2 regions of the Paenibacillus sp. P46E genome follow, and region 1 is predicted to be linked to the other one. Evidence: riboswitches for the same ligand, from Rfam matches in the RefSeq annotation. Region 1 holds a riboswitch; the other holds the start of a gene.

Evidence for each region. Region 1 has a riboswitch for cyclic di-AMP ahead of A3849_RS30970 (NfeD family membrane protein). Riboswitches for the same ligand answer to the same signal wherever they lie in the genome.
Region 2: linked by a shared signal. The riboswitch ahead of A3849_RS22680 (resuscitation-promoting factor) and the one ahead of A3849_RS30970 (NfeD family membrane protein) in region 1 are both predicted to bind cyclic di-AMP.

The regions. Positions count from the first base shown of each region.
Region 1 is NZ_LVYZ01000101.1:605-6,907, reverse strand. It holds gene A3849_RS30975 (flotillin family protein) at 92-1,513, opposite strand; gene A3849_RS30970 (NfeD family membrane protein) at 1,536-2,108, opposite strand; cyclic di-AMP (ydaO/yuaA leader) riboswitch at 2,254-2,408, opposite strand; partial or broken gene A3849_RS30965 (transposase) at 2,650-2,874, shown strand; partial or broken gene A3849_RS32630 (InlB B-repeat-containing protein) at 3,019-6,303, opposite strand, start outside.
Region 2 is NZ_LVYZ01000059.1:3,380-19,472, forward strand. It holds gene A3849_RS22620 (aminotransferase class I/II-fold pyridoxal phosphate-dependent enzyme) at 1-392, shown strand, start outside; gene tmk (dTMP kinase) at 393-1,034, shown strand; gene A3849_RS22630 (cyclic-di-AMP receptor) at 1,149-1,478, shown strand; gene A3849_RS22635 (YaaR family protein) at 1,520-1,960, shown strand; gene holB (DNA polymerase III subunit delta') at 1,978-2,952, shown strand; gene A3849_RS22645 (PSP1 domain-containing protein) at 3,094-3,894, shown strand; gene A3849_RS22650 (initiation-control protein YabA) at 3,925-4,290, shown strand; gene A3849_RS22655 (tRNA1(Val) (adenine(37)-N6)-methyltransferase) at 4,422-5,195, shown strand; gene rsmI (16S rRNA (cytidine(1402)-2'-O)-methyltransferase) at 5,192-6,094, shown strand; gene A3849_RS22665 (AbrB/MazE/SpoVT family DNA-binding domain-containing protein) at 6,561-6,815, opposite strand; gene A3849_RS22670 (HD domain-containing protein) at 7,121-8,404, shown strand; gene A3849_RS22675 (TatD family hydrolase) at 8,460-9,230, shown strand; cyclic di-AMP (ydaO/yuaA leader) riboswitch at 9,429-9,657, shown strand; gene A3849_RS22680 (resuscitation-promoting factor) at 9,947-11,107, shown strand; gene rnmV (ribonuclease M5) at 11,273-11,824, shown strand; gene rsmA (16S rRNA (adenine(1518)-N(6)/adenine(1519)-N(6))-dimethyltransferase RsmA) at 11,821-12,705, shown strand; gene yabG (sporulation peptidase YabG) at 12,809-13,711, shown strand; gene veg (biofilm formation stimulator Veg) at 13,960-14,235, shown strand; gene A3849_RS22705 (small, acid-soluble spore protein, alpha/beta type) at 14,366-14,542, shown strand; gene ispE (4-(cytidine 5'-diphospho)-2-C-methyl-D-erythritol kinase) at 14,732-15,586, shown strand; gene purR (pur operon repressor) at 15,691-16,093, shown strand, end outside.

The DNA of each region.
Region 1 (6,303 bases):
GGTTTGTCTCTACTCGTAGAAAACTACTTTTGGGACAGCCCCCGCTGTTTTACGAGTAGGAAGTATTATAGTATGGTATAACGCTATATAATTACTGCTCTTTATTCCGGCCAAGCAGCCCGCTGAGCGCCTCTGTAAAATTCATGCCGGTAAGCGACTCGGTCAATTCAGGAACCTGGGCCATGATTTTAGCGATATCACCGGTAATTTTATTCACCCCGGATGAAGCTCCATCCTGTGAAATCACTGTAATCTTATCAACCTTGGCGAGCGGGGAAGCGATTTTTTCAGCCAGCTCCGGCAGCACTTTCAGGAATTCTACTGTAAGCGCGGCTTGCGTGAACTGTTTGTACGCTTCGGCTTTCTTCTCCAGCGCCCCCGCTTCCGCCGCTCCAGCCAATTGAACAATCTCTGCGTTAGCTCTCCCTTTTGCCAGCTCTGCTTCCGCTGTTGCCAGCCCCCGTTTGGTCGTGGTGGCTGCCTCTGCTTCCGCCTCAAGAATCTGCCGCTGCTTGGCTGCTTCCGCTCTCATGATCGTAGCCTGGTTCTCCGCTTCAGCAGGCTTGATCACTGTTGCCTCGAGCTCCTTCTGTCTCAGCTCAACTTCGATTTCCCGGACGGTCCGGTTCGCCTCCGCTTCCATCTGCGTGATCTTGACCTGCTCGGTAACCAGCGACTGCTTGATTTTGTTCTGCTGTAATTCGTATGCAAGATCCGCTTGTGCTTTCTTCACTTCGGTCTCCAGTTTAAAGTCCGCCTGCTTAATGTTCAATTCCTTCTCAAACTGAGATTCCTTGGCGCGGGCGGCGGTTCCCGCTTCAATGGTGGCCTGATGTGCATTAGCTTTGGCAATGGAGGATTCTTTCTCCGCTTCGGCTTGCTTGATCTGAATGTCGCGTTCCGCTTCCGCCTTGGCGATGCTGGCATCCCGGCGGATGCGCTCAATTTCCGGAACCCCCATATTATCGATATACCCTTTGTCGTCCGTAATTTTCTTAATGGTGAAGCTGACCACCTCAAGTCCCATCTTGTCGAGGTCTTCCGAGCAGGTCTCCCGCATCTTGCTGTTGATTTCGTCAGGAGTCTTGAGAATGGATTCCACTGTTAATTGTCCGATCAAGCCGCGCAAATGGCCCTCCACCGAATGCAGGATAATCGTCTCGCGGTCTTCTTCCGGCCGGTCGATAAACTGCTCACTGGCAGTCAGAATAGCGGTAGGATCGCTTTTTATCTTAATCTGGGCCACCGCCTCCAGGTTGAGCTTGATGCCTTGCTTGGAGAACATCGCCTGCGCCGGGATGACGTCGAAGCTCATCAGCATCATGGAGATGGTCTTATTGTTCTGGAAGCCGGGGATGACGAATGTCCCGCCGCCCTGGACCACCCTTTTTCCGCCAAGGCCGTAGACGATCATCGCCTGATTGGGCGGAACCTTTTTATAAGAGTTCACGATACTGAACAAGGCCAGCAGAATAACAACAACAATTGCCGCGATTACATACAGAATAACCATTTAGATTGACACTCCCCGTGAATTATAATTGATCGATATCCCTCTCGAAGAGGGTGACTGCCGCCATTCCCTTGTTCACCTTCAAAATAATAACCCTGTCGCCTTTATCAAGCTGCTGGCCGGATTCTGCCCTTACTCCAATGGAGCGCATGGTTCCGTGCAGTACATATTTCATTTCCCCGACCGCTCCATCTGCTGCAGGGATACTGATGTACCCGAGCTGCCCTGCCTGCTCATAATCCATTTCATTCATGCTGCTGTCATACCGGGTCATCACCCGGGCCAGCACCGCATACATCACACATCCCAGAAGCAGAGCGAGCACGGTACAAATCAGCACCACTGCGAGCATCCTCATTTCGCTGAACCGGGAAAGCACGTAACCTGTACCGCCCCAGACTGTGACAAACACCATCAGAGGGAGTATGGGCACAGAGCCGGGGCCACCAGCATCGCCGCCGCCCGCATGCAGATGACCCGCCAGGCCATGCCCATGAAATCCGCCGCTGAGGAGGAGTATTAGTCCAACCCAGAAGCACACAATAAATACAGTAACGATAAGAATCCCCCCTTTGAAGCATTTTAAATAGAGCATTTAAACCAACGCTTAACCTATCTAATTATCGTTGTTATGAGATTTCTAGTCCCTTGTACAGACTGCTTTTCCTTCCTGCACACGCAGCAAAAAGACCACAGAAGCGGCAGGGCTATCCGTGGTCGGTTAATCGATCATGGCGCTCATCCTCTCTCTTCGAGGCTTACGGGGTTAGCTGACGGATTCGGGCAGCGAGATTGCCCTACCCTGCCATAGCGGCTATTCAGCACGCGGCAAGGATTCACCCCATATATCATTGGTTCCCCCGTTCCCAATTACGGAATTCAGCCATATGAGAACAGTTAATTTACATTCGGTTGTTGATTTGAATCTTACGCCTGTGGCCATTTATTGTAAAACGTCCGGGATGACAAATGAAGCCAAAAACGCCTCCCCTCCGCGAATGAAGGCGCATTCTTTGGTTTCGCTCTTATTCGGCCGATGATTTACTCACTGTTGCTCCATTTCTCGCAAGCTGTCCCAATCGTCCAAAGTCAAGGCCGCACACACTATAACCTTAGGTGCTTACGGTGTTGGCAGTAGCCGGGAAATTCTACGGAGTGAGAAAGGTTACGCCTTGGCCGCGCATCGAATGACGGAACCGGGAAGTGTATGTGGACAACTGAAGAACAACTGGGGCTTCCGGCGATTTATGCTTCGCGTTATGGGGAAAGTGACGCTTGAGGTCGGATGGCTTTTCCTTGCCCATAATCTGCTAAAGCAAGCCACCCATGACCAAAAAAACAGAGCAGCGATCCTTCAATAACAGGAGAATCGCTGCTCTACTCACTTTTTGTGGTTTTTAAGAATGAAGAGAACTGCCTTCCGCCCTAGAAAATCCACTTTTGGGACAGCCCCTTTTATCAACAGCCCCAAATTACACTTGTCCCTTTTTCTCAGAGAACCGGCATTAGTTAAGTGAATCCAACAGTGTCTTCAATTGCGGGTTGAGCTTCAGCGCATTCAGGATGATCTGTAGAGCTTCTGCGCGCGTGGCGTTGCTCTTTGTATCAAACTTCCCATCTCCTTTGCCGCTTATGATACCAGCTTGTGCTTCAGCTTTGATCTCGTTTGCTGCATAGGAACCCTTCAGGTCATCGAAATTACCTTTGGTGGTATCCTTTGTTAAGGTGTTAAGGTTTAAGATGCGGGATAAAAGGACAACCATTTCCTCGCGGGTAATTGTTTTATCTGGCTTGAACGTAACATCCTCGTAGCCGCTGATAACCCCTGCCTCTGCAAGTTTCTCGATGGCACCTTTCGCCCAGTGGCTACCAACATCTTTAAATGTAACACCAGTATTACTGCCGCTTTTGATATCGAATACCCGACCCAGAATCACTGCAAATTCAGCGCGTGTGATGTCACCATCCGGCTTGAACGTACCATCGTTGTAACCTTCAATCACATGGAGCTTTACAAAAGTATCGATAGTTTTTTCGGCCCAATGCCCTTTCGTATCAGCAAGTTCAAGCTTAACATTAGATTTCTTAGCTTCCTCTACTTTGGACTCGAAGGTATTAACTAAGTTTATTACATTAACAATGCCGCTATTGAATACATCAACTGCTGGTTTCGTAGGTCCAGGTGTCGCTGTTGGCGTTATACTGTCCGCCGGCGAACCACCCGGTGATGGTTGCCTGGATACATCCTCCCGATTCACAGTTACCATATACGTATTGCCAGTACCGTCAGGGGCCGTTACGCTAATCTGAATCAGGTTCGCGCCTACCTGTAAGTTGTTAACTCTATAGGTATACATATTGCCCGTTAGGGAACTGTACACGGCTCCCGAAACGGTAAACGTCGCATGGGAATCTGCTGTGGTAAAAGTAAGGTCGGTGCCGCTTCCGTTAGCGGCGGTGTTCCAGCCTGCGAACGTATAGCCCGTTTTTACCAGCGTTCCGGTATTCCCTAGTACTGTCACCACATCACCCTGCGGATAGCTGTTGCTGTCGGTCGGAACCGTACCGCCGGTGCTGCCGTTTCCGTGATACGTTACGGTGTAGGTCGGATTGGCCGTCCACTTCGCATAGAGAGTGGCATTCGCCGTGCCCATGCTGAAGGTAGCATTCGCTGCGTAGTCGGTGCCGCTTCCGTTAGCAGCGGTGTTCCAGCCTGCGAACGTATAGCCCGTTTTTACCAGGGTTCCAGTGTTCCCAAGCACGGTCACTGTGTTCCCCTGCGGATAGCTGCTATTGTCAGTCGGAACCGCACCGCCGGTGCTGCCGTTTCCGTTATACGTTACGGTGTAGGTCGGATTGGCCGTCCACTTCGCATAGAGAGTGGCATTCGCCGTGCCCATGCTGAAGGCGGCATTCGCCGCATAGTCGGTGCCGCTTCCGTTAGCAGCGGTGTTCCAGCCTGCGAACGTATAGCCTGTCTTCACCAGCGTTCCAGTGTTCCCCAGCACCGTCACGGTGTTCCCCTGCGGATAGCTGTTGCTGTCGGTCGGAACCGTACCGTCAGTGCTGCCGTTTCCGTTGTACGTTACGGTGTAGGTCGGATTGGCCGTCCACTTCGCATAAAGAGTGGCATTCGCCGTGCCCATGCTGAAGGTGGCATTGGCTGTGTAGTCGGTGCCGCTTCCGTTAGCGGCGGTGTTCCAGCCTGTGAACGTATAGCCCGTTTTTACCAGCGTTCCGGTATTCCCTAGTACTGTCACCACATCACCCTGCGGATAGCTGTTGCTGTCGGTCGGAACCGTACCGCCAGTGCTGCCGTTTCCGTTGTACGTTACGGTGTAGGTCGGATTGGCCGTCCACTTCGCATAAAGAGTGGCATTCGCCGTGCCCATGCTGAAGGTGGCATTCGCCGCATAGTCGGTGCCGCTTCCGTTAGCAGCGGTATTCCAGCCTGCGAACGTGTAGCCCGTCTTCACTAGCGTTCCGGTGTTCCCCAGCACCGTCACGGTGTTCCCCTGCGGATAGCCGGTGCTGTCGGTCGGAACCGTACCACCGGTGCTGCCGTTTCCGTTATACGTTACGGTATAGGTCGGATTGGCTGTCCACTTCGCATAGAGGGTGGCATTCGCCGAGCCCATGCTGAAGGTAGCATTCGCTGCATAGTCGGTGCCGCTTCCGTTAGCAGCAGTGTTCCAGCCTGCGAACGTGTAGCCCGACTTCACTAGCGTTCCGGTGTTCCCCAGTACTGTCACCACATCACCCTGCGGATAGCTGTTGCTGTCGGTCGGAACCGTACCGCCAGTGCTGCCGTTTCCGTTATACGTTACGGTGAAGGTCGGATTGGCCGTCCACTTCGCATAGAGAGTGGCATTCGTCGCGCCCATGCTGAAGGTGGCATTCGAAGCGTAGTCGGTGCCGCTTCCGTTAGCAGCGGTATTCCAGCCTGCGAACGTGTAGCCCGTCTTCACTAGCGTTCCGGTGTTCCCCAGTACTGTCACCACATCACCCTGCGGATAGCTGTTGCTGTCGGTCGGAACCGTACCGCCGGTGCTGCCGTTTCCGTTATACGTTACGGTGTAGGTCGGATTGGCTGTCCACTTCGCATAGAGGGTGGCATTCGCCGAGCCCATGCTGAAGGTAGCATTCGCTGCATAGTCGGTGCCGCTTCCGTTAGCAGCAGTGTTCCAGCCTGCGAACGTATAGCCCGACTTCACCAGCGTTCCGGTGTTCCCTAGTACTGTCACCACATCACCCTGCGGATAGCTGTTGCTGTCGGTCGGAACCGTACCGCCAGTGTTGCCGTTTCCGTTGTACGTTACGGTGTAGGTCGGATTGGCCGTCCACTTCGCATAAAGAGTGGCATTCGCCGTGCCCATGCTGAAGGTGGCATTGGCTGTGTAGTCGGTGCCGCTTCCGTTAGCAGCGGTATTCCAGCCTGCGAACGTATAGCCCGACTTCACCAGGGCTCCAGGGTTCCCTAGTACTGTCACCACATCACCCTGCGGATAGCTGTTGCTGTCGGTCGGAACCGTACCACCGGTGCTTCCGTTTCCGTTATACGTTACGGTGTAGGTCGGATTGGCTGTCCACTTCGCATAAAGAGTGGCATTCGCCGTGCCCATGCTGAAGGTAGCATTCGCTGCATAGTCGGTGCCGCTTCCGTTAGCAGCGGTGTTCCAGCCTGCGAACGTATAGCCCGACTTCACCAGCGTTCCGGTGTTCCCTAGTACTGTCACCACATCACCCTGCGGATAGCTGTTGCTGTCGGTCGGAACCGTACCGCCGGTGCT
Region 2 (16,093 bases), on a different contig from region 1:
TCGATGAAGATATTATTAGGCAGGGACTTTCAACGGGATGCCTGCCTACCCGGCCAGCAGATGGGGTAGTTCCTGATTCCGCAAAAAATTCCACGTGGAACAATTTCACGAATGATTTAATTTCCGGCCCTGTGTTATTTTCGATGAAACCAGTGAATCTATTGGAAACTGAAAGTATTGGGCTTGAATATAGTACGGGTAGAATGTCGGCGGAAATGGTGATACCCTATCCCCCTGGGATTCCACTTCTATATCCAGGAGAAAAGATAAGCGAAGATACCTGCAACCGGCTTATTGGCCTCAGCCAAGGGGGAGCCAAATTCCAGGCCTGTGCGGATCCGGCTTTACAACAAATTCTGGTTTACAACATTAAGAAGGGCGGAGACGCATAAGTGGCACAAGAAGGTTTCTTTATTACTCTGGAGGGAGGCGATGGCTCCGGAAAAACAACAGTACTCGGCAGAGTAGCAGCCTATCTGCAGAATCATTCCATGCCTTACCTGATTACCCGTGAACCCGGCGGCATTGAAATTGCTGAGAAAATCCGTTCCATAATTCTCGATCCGGCCCACACTGCGATGGATGCACGTACGGAAGCGCTGCTATATGCAGCATCCCGAAGCCAGCATTTGGCGGAAGTGGTCGAGCCGGCGCTTAAAGAAGGACTTACCGTGCTATGTGACCGTTTTGTCGACAGCAGTCTGGTTTATCAGGGCTATGCCAGAGGATTGGGTATCGAAGAGGTAAGGAAAATTAATCAATTTGCTACCAGCGGACGTACCCCGGATCTCACGTTTTATCTTGATGTGGACCCGGAAGTAGGGTTGTCTCGGATTGCTGCCAATGAGGAGCGGGAAGTGAACCGTCTCGACTTGGAGAGTCTGGCTTTTCATCAAAAGGTTAGGGATGGATATTGCCAAGTCATAAAGTCTGATCCTGAGCGGATCGTGGTGCTTGATGCCAACCGTCCCATTCACATGGTGGAGCAAGATATTGTCCGCATACTGAAGGAACGAATATTAAAGGATTTCTGAGACGCTTTGTCTAATTAAACTAAGTGTACCAAAGCGTATGCTATCGAAGCGGGTATTTGTACGAAGTGAATGTATGAAGCCAAGCTCACAAAACTTTTAGGAGGGATAGCGAAGATGAATCTGATCATTGCAATTATCCAGGATAAAGACAGCAACCGGTTGTCGAGTGAACTAGTCAAAGCAAACTTTCGTGCAACGAAGCTTGCCAGTACAGGCGGATTTCTACGGGCAGGCAACACTACATTTATGATTGGTGTTGACGACTCTCAGGTTGAGGCTGTATTAACTGTTATTCGTAACAGCTGCAAGGTACGCGAACAGCTTGTCACTCCAGTGACTCCAATGAGTGGTACGACGGATTCCTATTTACCGCTTCCTGTAGAGGTACAAGTAGGCGGGGCTACCGTATTTGTACTTCCTGTCGATCGTTTTGAGCATTATTGAGCATAGTATAGATAAATTCTCCGTAAAGGGCGGTGGAACCTTTGAAAATCAATCCCGGCTATAGGCCCTTAAAAAGTGAGCTGCCGACAGCTGGAGCGGGGAGGCCCGTTCAGCAGAAAACCTTTACCGATATATTTCAGCAGCAAGGTGAACAAAAAACAATAGATGAGCTGAACCAAAAGATCAAGGATATTCAGCAGCAGGGAGACCGGCTTGCCAAATCCATGACGGTCCGTGAACTTGCGATATACCGGAATATGATCAAAAAGTTCCTGGAAGAAACCGCCCGAAGAGGCGTTATTCTAAAGGAAACCAAGGGCTGGGACCGCCGGGGGCGGGGGAAACGTTACAAACTGCTGGAGGAAATAGATGCCGCTCTGCTAAATATGGCTGATGAACTGCTTGAGAGTGAGCAGGGCCGTATAGATTTGCTGGGGCGGGTCGGAGAAATTCGAGGTTTGCTGATCAACCTTTCTTTTTAAAAGACTTGGAGGAATGTATGTCTTTTCATGATATATTAGGCCAGGAGGATGCCAAACGCCTGCTACAAAACGCATTACGCAAAGATGCAGTAAGCCATGCCTATCTGTTCACAGGACCACCCGGAAGTGGTCAAATGAAGACAGCGCAGATGTTCGCCCAAGCTATATTTTGTACCACCAGTGAAGATGATGCGTGCGGAGAATGTCTGGAATGCCGTAAGGTAGAACATGGAAACCATCCGGATTTATCTCTGCTTAAGCCTGATGGGGCAAGCATCAAAATTGATCAGATCCGCGAGCTGCAACGCATGTTCTCATACCGCTCAGAGGGTGTTAACCCAAAGGTGTATATTATAGAAGGAGCGGACAAGATGACGGTTCAGGCCGCAAATAGTCTGCTTAAGTTTTTAGAGGAGCCTCCGGCACCTGCGGTGGGCATTCTGATTTCCGACAATAGCAGTTCCCTGCTGCCGACAATCCAGTCCAGAACGCAGCGCATTCCATTTAGTCCTCTGCATCCCGACATTATGCTTCAGGCGCTGTCCAGTGAGGGGGTTCCGGTGCCACTGGCACGATGTGCGGTATCACTGACTTCGGGACTTGATGGATGCAGGGAACTTTTGGCACAGAATTGGTTTGCAGAAATGAGAAATCTAGTGTTACAATTAGCGAAGGAGTCTTTGGGCAAGGGCAGCTCCGCGGTAGCAACCGCCGGGCAGAAGCTGTTCAAGACCGGACTCAGCGAACATTTGGATATCCTGTTCAGCATGTTCCACTTATGGTTCAAAGATATGCTTTACTTCCTGTACCGAAAGCACGAAAGTATCGTTTTCATAGATCAGTTAGACTTTATTTCCAAGTCTGCCCGTCAGCGGAGTACGGAACAATGGGTGGCCTATATGGAATTTGCTGCAGAGAGCAAGCGTAAGCTGCGATCCAATGCCAATGCTCAATTGTGTCTGGAACAGTTCCTAATCCGATTGGAAAGTTAATGGGTTAGTTTTGATATATCCTCCGGATCAACGCTTCAGCCTGGAAGTATGGGTTTAACGGATGAGGAAGGACAAGCATGGATCACCAGGGAGCGGACTTGCTTAAGGGTTCCTTTTACCGGCAAACAAGGGGGTTAATTTTTGTACAGCGTAGTAGGTGTCCGCTTTAAAAAAGCGGGTAAAATATATTATTTTGATCCGCTCGATTTTCCGATTGAACGGGATCAATGTGTGATCGTGGAGACAGCAAGAGGTGTCGAGTACGGTAAAGTTGTCGTTGGAAAAAAAGAGGTGCAGGAAGCGGATGTGGTGTTGCCTCTCAAAAAAGTCATGCGGATTGCCGGAGAAACGGACGCACGCGTGGTGGAAGAGAACAAAGGTGCAGCGAAGGATGCTTTTACCACCTGTTTAAATAAAATCCGCGATCATGGCCTCAAAATGAAGCTTGTGGATGTGGAATTTACGTTTGACCGCAATAAAATTATTTTTTATTTTACTGCTGAAGGCCGGGTCGATTTTCGTGAGTTGGTCAAGGATCTGGCAAGCATTTTCCGTACCCGCATTGAGCTTCGGCAGATCGGTGTGCGTGATGAGGCTAAGATGCTCGGTGGGTTAGGGCCTTGTGGTCGGGTACTTTGCTGCTCCTCCTGGCTTGGAGATTTCGAGCCTGTATCCATAAAAATGGCTAAAGACCAAAATCTCTCACTAAACCCAACAAAGATCTCGGGTCTTTGCGGAAGACTCATGTGTTGCTTGAAATTTGAGCATGATAATTACGAAAGCACGAAGGAAGAAATGCCAGCGGTAGGCAAGCTAGTCGTAACCTCACTGGGTGACGGTAAGGTGGTTGGCATTAATGCCGGAAGCCGTACAGTTCATGTACAGTTGTTCGAAGTGGGCAAAGTTAAAGAACTTCCAATGGATGATGTTGTCGTCAAGTAAACCATATAAGGTTACTTTCGGGGTGGAAACTTGGAGAAGATAAATATATTTGCACACATGCAGGAGATGGAAGCGCAGATGGAGAACATGCGCGCAAGTCTCGGAGATTGGAAACAGACGGTTAAGGAATTAATGGAAGCCAATCAAAGGCTAAGTCTGGAGAATGAACAGCTTCGTAAAATATTGAAGCGGGAGGCCCCTTTGGACCCTGCCGCCCATTCTGCTGAAGCAGAGGCTCTTTTGGCCGCAAGCGAGGGAACAGAGGAGGTTGTCGGGGAAGGCTATGACAATCTGGCGCGGCTCTATCATGAAGGTTTTCACATCTGCAATGTCTATTTCGGGCATTTACGTACAGAGGGTGACTGCCTGTTCTGTCTTTCGTTTCTTAATAAATGAGCAAATCCAGCCGTAGGAGATTTACGCCTACGGTTTTTTTTGAATTTAGCAGGGTGTATGCTTCTGGAGCAAATTTTGTTTGAAGACAACTCAGGAAGTATATACTTAAGCACAACTTTTAGGAGAACACTATGACGAATTCTTTTAACGATGTGCCGGTTCCTTTGTATGGCGCAGAGCGGGTAGATGATTTACTGACACATGACTTAAAGATTATTCAGAGCGACGAGGTGTTCAGCTTTTCAATGGATGCAGTGTTGCTTGCAAGATTCGCCAGTGTACCGCCGCGTGGCAAGGTACTGGATTTGTGTACTGGCAATGGCGTGATCCCGATGCTTCTTACCACACGTACCAAGGCCACTATAGAAGGTATTGAGATTCAGCCGCGTCTGGCAGATATGGCTCGTCGAAGCGTAGCGATGAACGGGCTGGAGGATCGGGTAAGTATACATGAGGGGGATTTACGTGAGTTGCACCATACGGCAGGTTACGGTGTGTATGATGCGATAACCGTTAACCCGCCCTATATGCCGCTGAACGGGAGTGACCTTAAACTGAATACCCATCAGGCTATGGCCCGCCACGAGCTGGGCTGCACTCTTGAGGAGGTCATTCAGGCCTGTGTACGGCTTGTCCGAACCGGGGGAAAGGTAAGCATGGTTCACAAGCCACAGCGTCTGGTGGATATCATCAGTCTGATGAGACAATACCGGCTGGAGCCGAAGCTGATCCGTTTTGTTCATCCGCGTGCCCATCTGGAGGCTAATATGGTATTAATCGAGGCTGCACGGGACGGCAAGCCAGAGGTACGTTTACAACCCCCATTGATCGTATATAATGAGGACAATCAATATTGTCCGGAAATTCTGGATATCTACTACGGAGCTAAAGAGGGTAAATCATGACGATCTCGTGTCAAAGCAGCTTTCAAAACAGGAATATAGATCAGCAAAAAGGAACGGGCTCACTGTATCTGGTAGCGACTCCCATTGGCAACTTGGAGGATATGACGTATCGTGCTGTGCGTACGCTGCAGGAATGCGATATTATCGCCGCCGAGGATACGAGACAGACCCGCAAATTGCTAAGCCACTTCGAAATCACACCTTCGATGCTGTTCAGTTATCATGAGCATAATAAGGCGGCCAGTGGACCAGAGCTTATCCGCTATATAATAGAAGGTAAAAATCTGGCACTGGTCAGCGACGCCGGTCTGCCGGCCATTTCCGACCCTGGAGCCGATCTCGTAGCGCTTGCGGTCAGTCACGGTATTCCTGTGATTCCGATCCCTGGAGCAAATGCTGCGCTGTCTGCTTTGATTGCTTCCGGCTTGCCTACTAATAGCTTCACCTTCATCGGGTTCCTGCCAAGGGAGCGTAAGGATATTCGCACCGTGCTGTCAGGGCTCCGTTCAGCGCAAGGCACCCTATTGTTCTATGAATCACCGCATCGCGTAGCAAAAACATTGGCTCACCTGCAGGAGACCTTCGGTAACCGCCAGGTTGTACTCGCCCGTGAATTGACAAAACGGTACGAGGAGTTCCTGCGCGGAACGATTGAAGAATGTGTGGTCTGGTTGTCGGATCATCCACCACTGGGTGAGTACGTGATTGTGCTGGAGGGGGAGAGCAAAGAGGAGGCCAAGCTCGCCGAATCATCCTGGTGGCGTGAACTCAGCATTGAGGAGCATGTGGCTCATTATGAAACTTCAGGATTGACCCGTAAGGACGCTATGAAAAAAGCAGCATCAGATCGTGGGTTGGCCAAACGGGATATTTATAATGCTCTACTGGAAAAAGAGTAAGAAAATATTGATGAGGAATTCCTTATATTAGTTGTAAATGTAGTTTCTACATTTATATATATGGTAAAGGGAGAGTTTAGAGTATATATCTGGGTATAAGTGTAGCTAAGTGATTCCCGCAGGGAGAGCGGCTTGCAGCACCGCACGTTACCCGGGAGCGCCTTGCGCAGATGCTATAGGCGTGTAGCCTATGGCGAAACCTTCCGCATGACAAGGCCCCGAGGACTTTCCCGAAAAAGGGACGGTCAACCATTAGCCGTTACTCCTTTACGTGCGGCCACATGATCAGACAAGCTTCCGGGTGTAGAGGGCCAGGGTCCTTGGGGCCTTCCCTGGAGGGTTTGGGAGGGTAAACCTCAGTAGGGTAAAACAGCAAAAAAATACCTCCCGCAATAACGGGAGGCCAAGGAGATATAAAAAGGTTAGAATTAACAATTTGATTAGTTCTTATTATAACCTATTTGTTTTAATTTGTCACAGGGGTAGGGATGGCAGAAATGCATTCGTGACAAACAATTTTTCCTTTGAAATAGGTTACATTTTCAGCATTGCCACAGAATATGCAAGCAGGCTCATATTTTTTAAGCATGATCCGCTCACCGTCCACGTAAATTTCGAGCGCATCCTTTTCTCCGATGCCCAGTGTACGGCGCAATTCAATTGGAATAACAACCCGTCCTAGCTCGTCTACTTTTCTAACTATACCTGTTGATTTCATCATTGTAATCGTTGCTCCTCTCAATGTTCAAAAGCGTCATTATTCGACAATGTTCACCGTTTTATGATATTTATAATACCAACCATTCCCAAAACAGTCAACCTTTTTTACGGGCAATTTCAAGGGAATTTTGAAAAAAACTTTTGTGACGCTTATAAATAACGCTAATCGTACGAAAATTGCTAAAAAGTAATTTGTCGATTTGTAAATCTATAAACCGTCACGGTTCGACAAAGTGCGACATTATCTACCATTATAACCTTTGTTTCAACTGATTTCTATTCTTATTATTCAAAGGAGTTGAACTTATGAAGCAACCGCTGACAGAAGAGAAGGTTTTTAAAGACCCGGTACACAACTATATTCATGTTCAGGATACGATCATCTGGCGATTGATCAATACCAGCGAATTTCAGCGTTTGCGTCGCATTCGCCAGCTGGGTACTTCTTATCTAACCTTCCACGGAGCAGAGCATAGCCGTTTTTCCCACTCCCTGGGCGTTTACGAAATTACTCGGCGAATCATTTCCCAGTTTGAAAGAAGCGGGTACAAGGATTGGATGCCGGAGGAGAGTCTGCTTACATTATGTGCAGCGCTCTTACATGATTTGGGCCATGGGCCATTCTCCCATTCAATAGAAGAAGCTTTTGAAATGAACCATGAGGATTGGACCTGCAGAATTATACAGGAGAATACGGAAATTACTGCTATACTGCGCGATGTGAGTGAAGATTTCCCGCGTAAGGTTGCCTCTGTAATTGCCAAAACATATGAGCACGAAATCGTGGTTAACCTGGTGTCGGGTCCTCTGGATGCGGATCGCATGGATTATTTGCTGCGGGATGCTTACTACACCGGAGTGAACTATGGGACCATCGATATTGACCGTATTCTTAGAATGCTGCGTCCTTATAATGGGCGGGTTGTCGTAAAGGAATCAGGCATGCATGCCATTGAGGATTATCTGATGTCACGGTATCAGATGTATTGGCAGGTTTATTTCCACCCGGTTACGCGCAGTTCGGAGATTATTTTGCGTCAGATTTTCCGCAGGGCGAAAGAGCTTCTTCAGGAGGGTTACTCCTTCCGCTTTATGATCAATCCACTCAGTGATCTATTTTGTGGAGAGATTAATGTAGAACAGTATTTACTGCTGGATGAAGCCTTGGTCCAGACTGCCTTTATGCAGTGGACGCTGGAATCCGATGAAATCTTAGCTGACTTGTGCAGCCGATTTATTCATCGTAAACTGTATAAATATGTGGAGATGGATCATCTCGATTCGGAGACGATTGACGAAATCCGCCGCAGTTTTGCCGGTGCCGGGCTGCGTCCTGATTACGACCTGGAAATTGATTATCCGACAGATCTTCCTTATGATGTTTTTCGTCCGGGGCAGGGCTTTGACAGCAAACAAATTTTGCTGCTGGACCGGCATGACAAACTGCGGGAAATCTCTGAAGTATCGGATATAGTCCGCTCAATCAGCGGCATTCACCGCGGGCGGTATCACCTTTATTTTCCGCAGGACAAGCTGCAGAATGTGCTTACACAGCTGCCCGACGCTATTGCTGAGATCTTTGCAAAATAATACAAAAATTTCTGGAATTCATCATAGAAAACAAGACTGAAAGGAAGATGCAAGCATGCGTTTATTCGACACACATACTCATCTGGATGCACCGCAATTCGACGAGGACCGTGAGCAGGTTATTGCCCGTGCGTTAGAGGCTGGTGTCAGCAAGATGATTAACATCGGATTTAACCGGGAAACGATTCCAACGACAATGAAACTTGCAGAAGAGTATGATTATATTTATGCAGCGGTCGGCTGGCACCCCGTGGACGCCATAGACATGAAAGAGGAGGATATGGACTGGATCGCCTCCCTGTGCAGCCATAAAAAGGTGGTGGCTATCGGAGAAATTGGACTTGATTACTACTGGGATACTTCTCCTAAGGAGGTACAGCATGAGGTATTCCGCAAACAGATTGGAATGGCACGGGAACTGAAAATGCCTATCTGTATACATAATCGTGATGCCCATGAGGATGTGGTACGGATTTTGCGGGAAGAGAAGGCAAATGAAATTGGCGGTGTCATGCACTCCTTTTCCGGCAGCTGGGAAACAGCCAAAATGTGTCTTGATCTGGGCTTTCATTTATCCTTCGGCGGACCCGTGACTTTCAAGAATGCCAGGGTGCCTAAAGAGGTGCTTGCCCAGACTCCAATGGACCGGCTTTTGATCGAAACTGACTCCCCATATCTGACGCCTCACCCCTTCCGCGGGAAGCGAAATGAGAGTGCTCATGTGAAGCTTGTCGCCGAGGCGGCAGCGGAAATAAAAGGGATTGATTTACAGGAATTAGCTGAAATTACGTATGCGAACGCACTGGAACGATTTGGAATTGTCTGAAAACGGGAGAAAAACAGGTGAAAAAAGAAGTATAGCCGATATATTAAACTTTTTTAATAAAGAAATGGCTGATTATTACAATATTTTAACGATTTTTTTACGTAAACGTGGTTGAATCGTGCTTTACAACATGCATCAAAACAGGATATCATCTTTTCAGTGAAGTGAGCTGTTGTTACTGTGACAGTCACAATTTCATGGATCGTCTCGCTGAGTCTCCGTATGGAGAACGGGGGAACCAATAATGATCTGCCGCATGTCCGTACATAGAGTACAGCATAGAAATGCCGCAGACTTTATTTGATTTCTTCACGTGGTCTTTGGGGTGAATTTGAGGGCAACCGCCGTGAGCGGGTGACCTGAGATAGGGCGTCTCTCTTATGCCCGAACCCGACAGCTAACCCCGTAAGCGCAAGTAAGAGAGGAAACCTCGTGCATAAACATTCCCGCGTATTCTGACACCCGGAGAGCCACGAAAGAGTCCTCTGTGAACTCTTTTGGGCTTTTTTTGTTTTTTGAATAATGGGGATGTTCCCAGCATACTGTTATATAACAGATGTCTGGAGTAGCTATGCCGAGCAGGCGATCCATGAGCAGGAAACGCTAAAGCAATGCGGGCGTATCCTGTGCAATCTCAAACCTAGTTTCGTCAGAAGTGATAAGTCACCTTTGCTATACAACTTGGACGACGGGGCTATGTAAGGAGGATGGAGAGAGTGGGCGTATTCCAACCAGAAGTATCCCATGATTCGCAATCATCCAGCAGGTCTTTCGCATTACGGTGGAAGCAAGTGAATCCTCGCGTACTTTCGCTTGCAGGCGCAGCATCAATTGTAATCGCGCTGGTAATTCTGCTGTACGTACACGGTCAAAGCATTAAAGAAATAACTTTAGTAATAGACGGAAAGGTACAAACGCTGGAGACGCGGGATGCGCTGCTCAGCGATGTGCTGGCAAAGGAACAAATTTCGCTTCAGCCGCATGATGCTTTATCCATTGGCCTTAGTGATGAAATAAAAGACGGCGACCGTGTCGTAATCAACCGTGCGCAGGCCCTTAAGCTTACTGCGGATGGAACAACCCAAACGCTGTACACGACCGAGGATACCATCGGTCAGGCGATTGACAAACTGGGCATCAGCCTGGAAAGCTACGATAAGATTTATCCTTCGCTCAACACTGCAGTTTCTGCCGACATGGAAATCAAAATTGTCCGAATCAACAAGCAAGTGGTACAGCGGACAACGAATTTGCCTTTCCGAGTGATTAAGACCGCAGACCCCTCCCTGACTAAGGGAACTGTAAGAGTTGCACAAGCAGGCAAACCGGGCGTAATGATCCAGCATATAGAGAAAATCTATAAAGATGGCGAGCTGGCATCTATGCGTATGGTGGGCAAGGAAGTACAGGCGGTTACCAAAGACAAGATCATTGCTATTGGTACCAAAGCACTTCCCAAGGCTGCTGTAGCTACTACTGCAACTTCCAATTCAACCACTACCACAAAATCATCTAAAGTTAGCGCGAACAGCAACAATGTTGCCAGCAAGGCAGGTATGGATTTTGAGTACAAAAAAATAATTAAAAATGTATCCATGACGGCTTATTCATCTGAAGAGCCAGGTATCGGTACCCGTACGGCTTCCGGCACACGCGTAACGGAAGGTAGGACTATCGCTGTAGATCCAGACGTAATACCTATTGGCTGGTGGGTGTATATTGAGGGACTTGGGTTTCGCCGTGCAGAGGATACCGGCGGTGCCATTAAAGGCAACAAGGTAGATGTCTATTATGATTCACTGAGCCATGCCCGTAACTTCGGCCGTAAATCGCGTACGATTTATGTGATTGGACCTGTGAAGCCAGAGCTGAATTAAGCAGCAGATTTTTGCAAAATAGCGTTTTATAAGATATAGTGAGGGTAGCACTTAAGACTGTTACGGAATTATAGAGCTGCCGCTCATCACTTATACATTCTTTAGCCAATAAGAAGGGGAGCGAATCCTCTTCTTTTTGCGTTTCAGAGTAAGGAGTTTTGTAAAATGATCAAGGAATTAATCGTTGTGGAAGGTAAAAGTGATACAGTTGCTGTTAAGCGTGCTGTAGATGCGGATACCATTGAAACAGGCGGTTCGGCAGTGGACCGCAAAGTGATCGCCAGGATTGCGCTGGCCATGGAGCGCAGAGGGGTCATTATTCTAACCGATCCTGATCATGCCGGTGAACGGATCCGGAAGATTGTGTCTTCCAAGGTGCCAGGCTGCAAGCATGCGTTCATTCCTGAAAAAGATGCCACCCGTAAAGGTGATATCGGAGTTGAAAATGCTTCTCCGGAGGCCATTCGTCACGCGCTAGAGCATGTTCATACTTCCTTTGAAGGCGCCCCGGCTCTGATTGGGTTGGAGGATCTGATGGCTGCAGGGATGATGGTACATCCCCGGGCAGCGGAGCGGAGAATGGCGCTGGGCAATTTGCTGGGGATCGGCTACTGTAACGGCAAGCAGCTATACAAGAGGCTGGCGATGTTTGGAATATCACGAGAGGAATTTGTAAATGCTCTCGCGCAAATTGATCAGGGAGGCATTACCTCATGAGTGGCAACAATCATATCTCATCCCCGGTACGCACAAAGGAAATTATCCAGCGTTACGGGTTCTCATTTAAGAAAAGCTTGGGCCAGAATTTTCTGATTGACCAGAATATACTCGACAAGATTGTGGATGCTGCAGGCCTGGACCAGGCAGCAGGTGCACTAGAGATTGGACCAGGCATTGGCGCTTTGACCGAGAGGCTGGCAATGTCCGCTGGAGTGGTGACAGCAGTAGAGATTGACCGGCGGCTGATCCCGATACTTCGGGATGTTCTTGCCTCTTACCCGCATGTCAAAATCCGGAACGACGATGTGTTGAAAGTGAATTTGCAGGAGTTATTCGCTGAGGATTTTGCGGCTGTGGAAAGAGTCAGTGTAGTTGCCAATTTGCCGTACTATGTAACCACTCCAATCCTCATGAAGCTGCTTGAAGAAAAACTGCCGCTCGATAATATCGTGGTGATGATTCAAAAGGAGGTTGCTGAACGTATGGCAGCTTCACCTGGCGGGAAGGAATATGGCAGCCTTAGCATCGCTGTGCAGTACTATAGCGAACCCGAGCTGGTCTGCATGGTGCCGCGCACGGTATTCATTCCTCAACCGAACGTGGAGTCTGCCGTGATTCGTCTCAAGGTGAGAGAGCGTCCTCCGGTAGAGGTTGCAGACGAGAAGCATTTCTTTGAGGTTGTACAAGCTTCCTTCACCCAGCGGCGAAAAACCATTGCCAATAATCTCAAAGCCCGGTTCTTCCCGGAAGAGGGGCGTGAACGTCTGGAATCCCTGCTGGCTGAGGCTGGAATCGAGCCAAGCCGCCGCGGAGAAACACTCAGCCTGGAGGAGTATGCCCGGTTAAGCAGCGTACTGCTTGCTGCCGGAATTGTTTAGGTAAGAAGAAACGGCTTGATATCTTTCTTATATTTCAAATCACCGCCGATTATGAACCAACCGGGGTCTTTGCCCATACGATGGGGTAGAGGTGGTGTTTGAAATGAATTTAGGAGACTTGGTCGTTCGCAAATCTTACGGTGGCGATGTAACGTTCCGGGTGGAGAATATCGTGCAGAACGGTGCTGTCATCAAAGGCACTGAATTCCGCCTGCTGGCGGATGCGCCTTTGGAAGACCTGGTGCAGGTGCCTCCTACCCGTATTACCGAGCGGGGACAACAGGCGCAGATTAAAGCCACTGAATCCCTGACCCGGCTGCGTAAAGACCGGCAGGAGCAGAGCCAGCGCAGCGGAGAGAGTATCTCCGGGGTATGGCCCCAGTCTCCCAAGGAGCTGGCCTACTTTGAGGTGCCGGGAAAGGTGCTGCACCTGGATGGTGATGCACTGTATTTGAAGAAGAGCCTTAGTCTATACGAGCAGCTTCGGATCCCTGCTGAAGGACATCATATTCATGAGTCAAAGATGGCCGAAACGCTGTACCGGCTTTTGCCGCATGTACGTCCGGATATTGTTGTCATTACCGGGCATGACGGAGTACTTAAGCAGCAGTATACTTATGATCTCTACAGCCTGAGTAGTTACAAAAATTCGCAGAACTTCGTAGCAGCCATTAGGGTTGCGAGGGAATATGAGCGGAATTTTGATACGCTGACTATTGTGGCAGGAGCCTGCCAGTCCCATTTCGAAGCACTGTTAGGTGCGGGGGCCAACTTTGCCAGCTCGCCCGGAAGAATACTGATTCATGCCCTGGATCCGGTCTATATAGCGGCAAAGGCATCCTTTACTTCCATACGGGATTCCGTCAGCCTGGGGGATGTGCTGAATAATACCATCAGCGGCAGCCAGGGTATGGGCGGAATCGAGACCCGCGGCAGCTTCCGTATCGGGATGCCTCGCCTGCAGAATCTGTCTACTCTAAAGGTAGCACCATCGGTGATGATGTAGCCGCGGGATGTGTGAACAGACATTTCAGAAAAACCCCACTTTTGTGGGGTTTTTTTGTTTACGGTGTTTCTTGCTTTTTGAATAAGACACTCTGATATTACGGCTAACAAGGATTTAATGTCAGCCTTGCTCTATGCTAAAAAAATTCCGTTGACAACGTTTTTACCATCATCTATAATTATTCATTTGATTTGACAATGAAGGCGGAAAGTTGTATAATGGACAAGGAAAGAGGTGGTCGTCAGGCAATGGCTAATAACGCGCTGTTGGAAATTAAACGCAGTCTCGAAGCTCACGTCGGTCATAAGATCACGTTGCGTGCAAACGGTGGCCGTCGTAAAACCGTTGAACGCACCGGTGTCCTGGAAGAAACGTACCCTTCTGTATTTATTGTCAAACTGGATCAGGAGCAGCAAACCTTCAAGCGAGTCTCCTACAGCTATGCCGATATCCTTACTGAATCTGTGGAAATCACAGTATGCGAAGATGATGGGCAGATGCGGATTATGTATATTAAAGCTTAACGGTTTATGGGCAGTCTCCCGCTGGGGAGGCTGTTTTTTGTTGTTTTTGGCTGAATGGCCATCCGGTCTTGGCAGCATACTAAAGCAGCAACAATCTCGTCATCCATTATTTTAAGGAGGGATTCTGTTAATGAGCCGCAGAAAACGGGGTATGATGTCTGAGGAATTGAAGACGGAGCTGGCCAAGGAACTGGGTTTTTATGAGACAGTAGAACGTGATGGCTGGGGCGGAATTCGGGCGAAAGATGCAGGGAATATGGTCAAAAGAGCTATTCAGCTGGCTGAAGAAGCCGCACGCAAATCGTAATAGGACTTGCAGGAATAACTCAGTGAGGGGTGCTGCCACGACGGCAGTGCCTTTTAGGTATGTACTGAACTTTTGATAAAATGCAAAAAAAGGACGGCAAACCTTTTCTACTTGATGGACTTCGTTACGAGTTTCTCATATAATATGTTAAGTTGTTTTTACGGGAAAAGCTGAGGGTGGGTGAACGCCTTGAAAATGTATGAAAAAGCGCCAGCAAAAATCAATTTGATGCTGGATGTGCTGCATAAACGCGCGGATGGCTTTCATGAAGTTGAAATGATTATGACTATGGTTGATTTGGCGGACCGCTTGGAGCTGTCTGAGCTGAAACGGGATTCCATTATTATCTCAAGCCAAGCCGGATATATTCCGCTGGACGAGAAGAACCTGGCCTTCCAGGCGGCGAGGCTTATTAAAGACCGCTATAACGTGAGAAGCGGTGTGCATATCCATCTGGACAAAAGGATTCCGGTGGCTGCCGGCCTCGCTGGCGGCAGCAGTGACGCCGCGGCAACGCTACGTGGCCTGAACCGGCTCTGGCGCCTCGGCATTCCGGCGCAGGAGCTGCAGGAACTGGGCGCCGAGCTGGGCTCGGACGTCCCGTTCTGTGTCACAGGCGGCACTGCCCTGGCAACGGGCAGAGGCGAGCGGCTGACTCCCATTCCGAGTCCGCCGCAGTGCTGGGTCGTCCTGGCCAAGCCGCCGATTAATGTATCGACGGCTGAGGTGTACGGACGCGTACGCGCGAACAACATCGCTGTGCATCCGTCCGCTTCCCGGATGCAGGAGGCGATCGCCGCAGGCGACTTCGCAGCCGTCTGTGCGGGGCTCGGCAACGTACTGGAGGATGTTACGCTGAAGCTGCATCCTGAGGTGCAGCAGTTAAAGGACACTATGGTGAAGCTGGGTGCAGATGGCGTACTCATGTCTGGCAGCGGGCCAACAGTATTTGGCCTGGTGTCGAAACAATCGAAGGTAGCCAGAATTTACAATGGGCTGCGCGGATTTTGCAAAGAAGTATACGCTGTGCGTTCGCTGAACTAAGTAAACGCTGTCTGACGGTGGTCGAATGGATCCCCATGCTTGTGTAAATCCGTACAAAAGTGATATTATTTTTAATAATATTCGGTTTTGGCGAGGAGCATTCCGTGAAAAAACTTAAAAGAAGCCAACGTTTGGTAGACATGACCCAATTTTTACTTGAAAAACCGCATGATCTTCTCCCGCTATCCACATTTGCAGACCGGTACGGAGCGGCGAAGTCATCTGTAAGTGAAGATTTGGCTATTATAAAAGAGGTATTTGAAGGGGAAGGCATGGGGGAATTGCAGACACTGGCCGGTGCGGCTGGTGGTGTTCGCTATATTCCGAGGATGCCTACAGACATGGCGTTAGCCTTCGTAGACGGCCTGTGCAGCCAGCTTGAACAAAGTGACCGTATACTGCCTGGCGGATATCTGTATATGTCTGATCTGCTTGGGCTTCCGTCTCTGATGGAGCAGGCCGGTAAGATTATCGCCACAGCCTTCTATGGTGTAGAGATTGACGTGG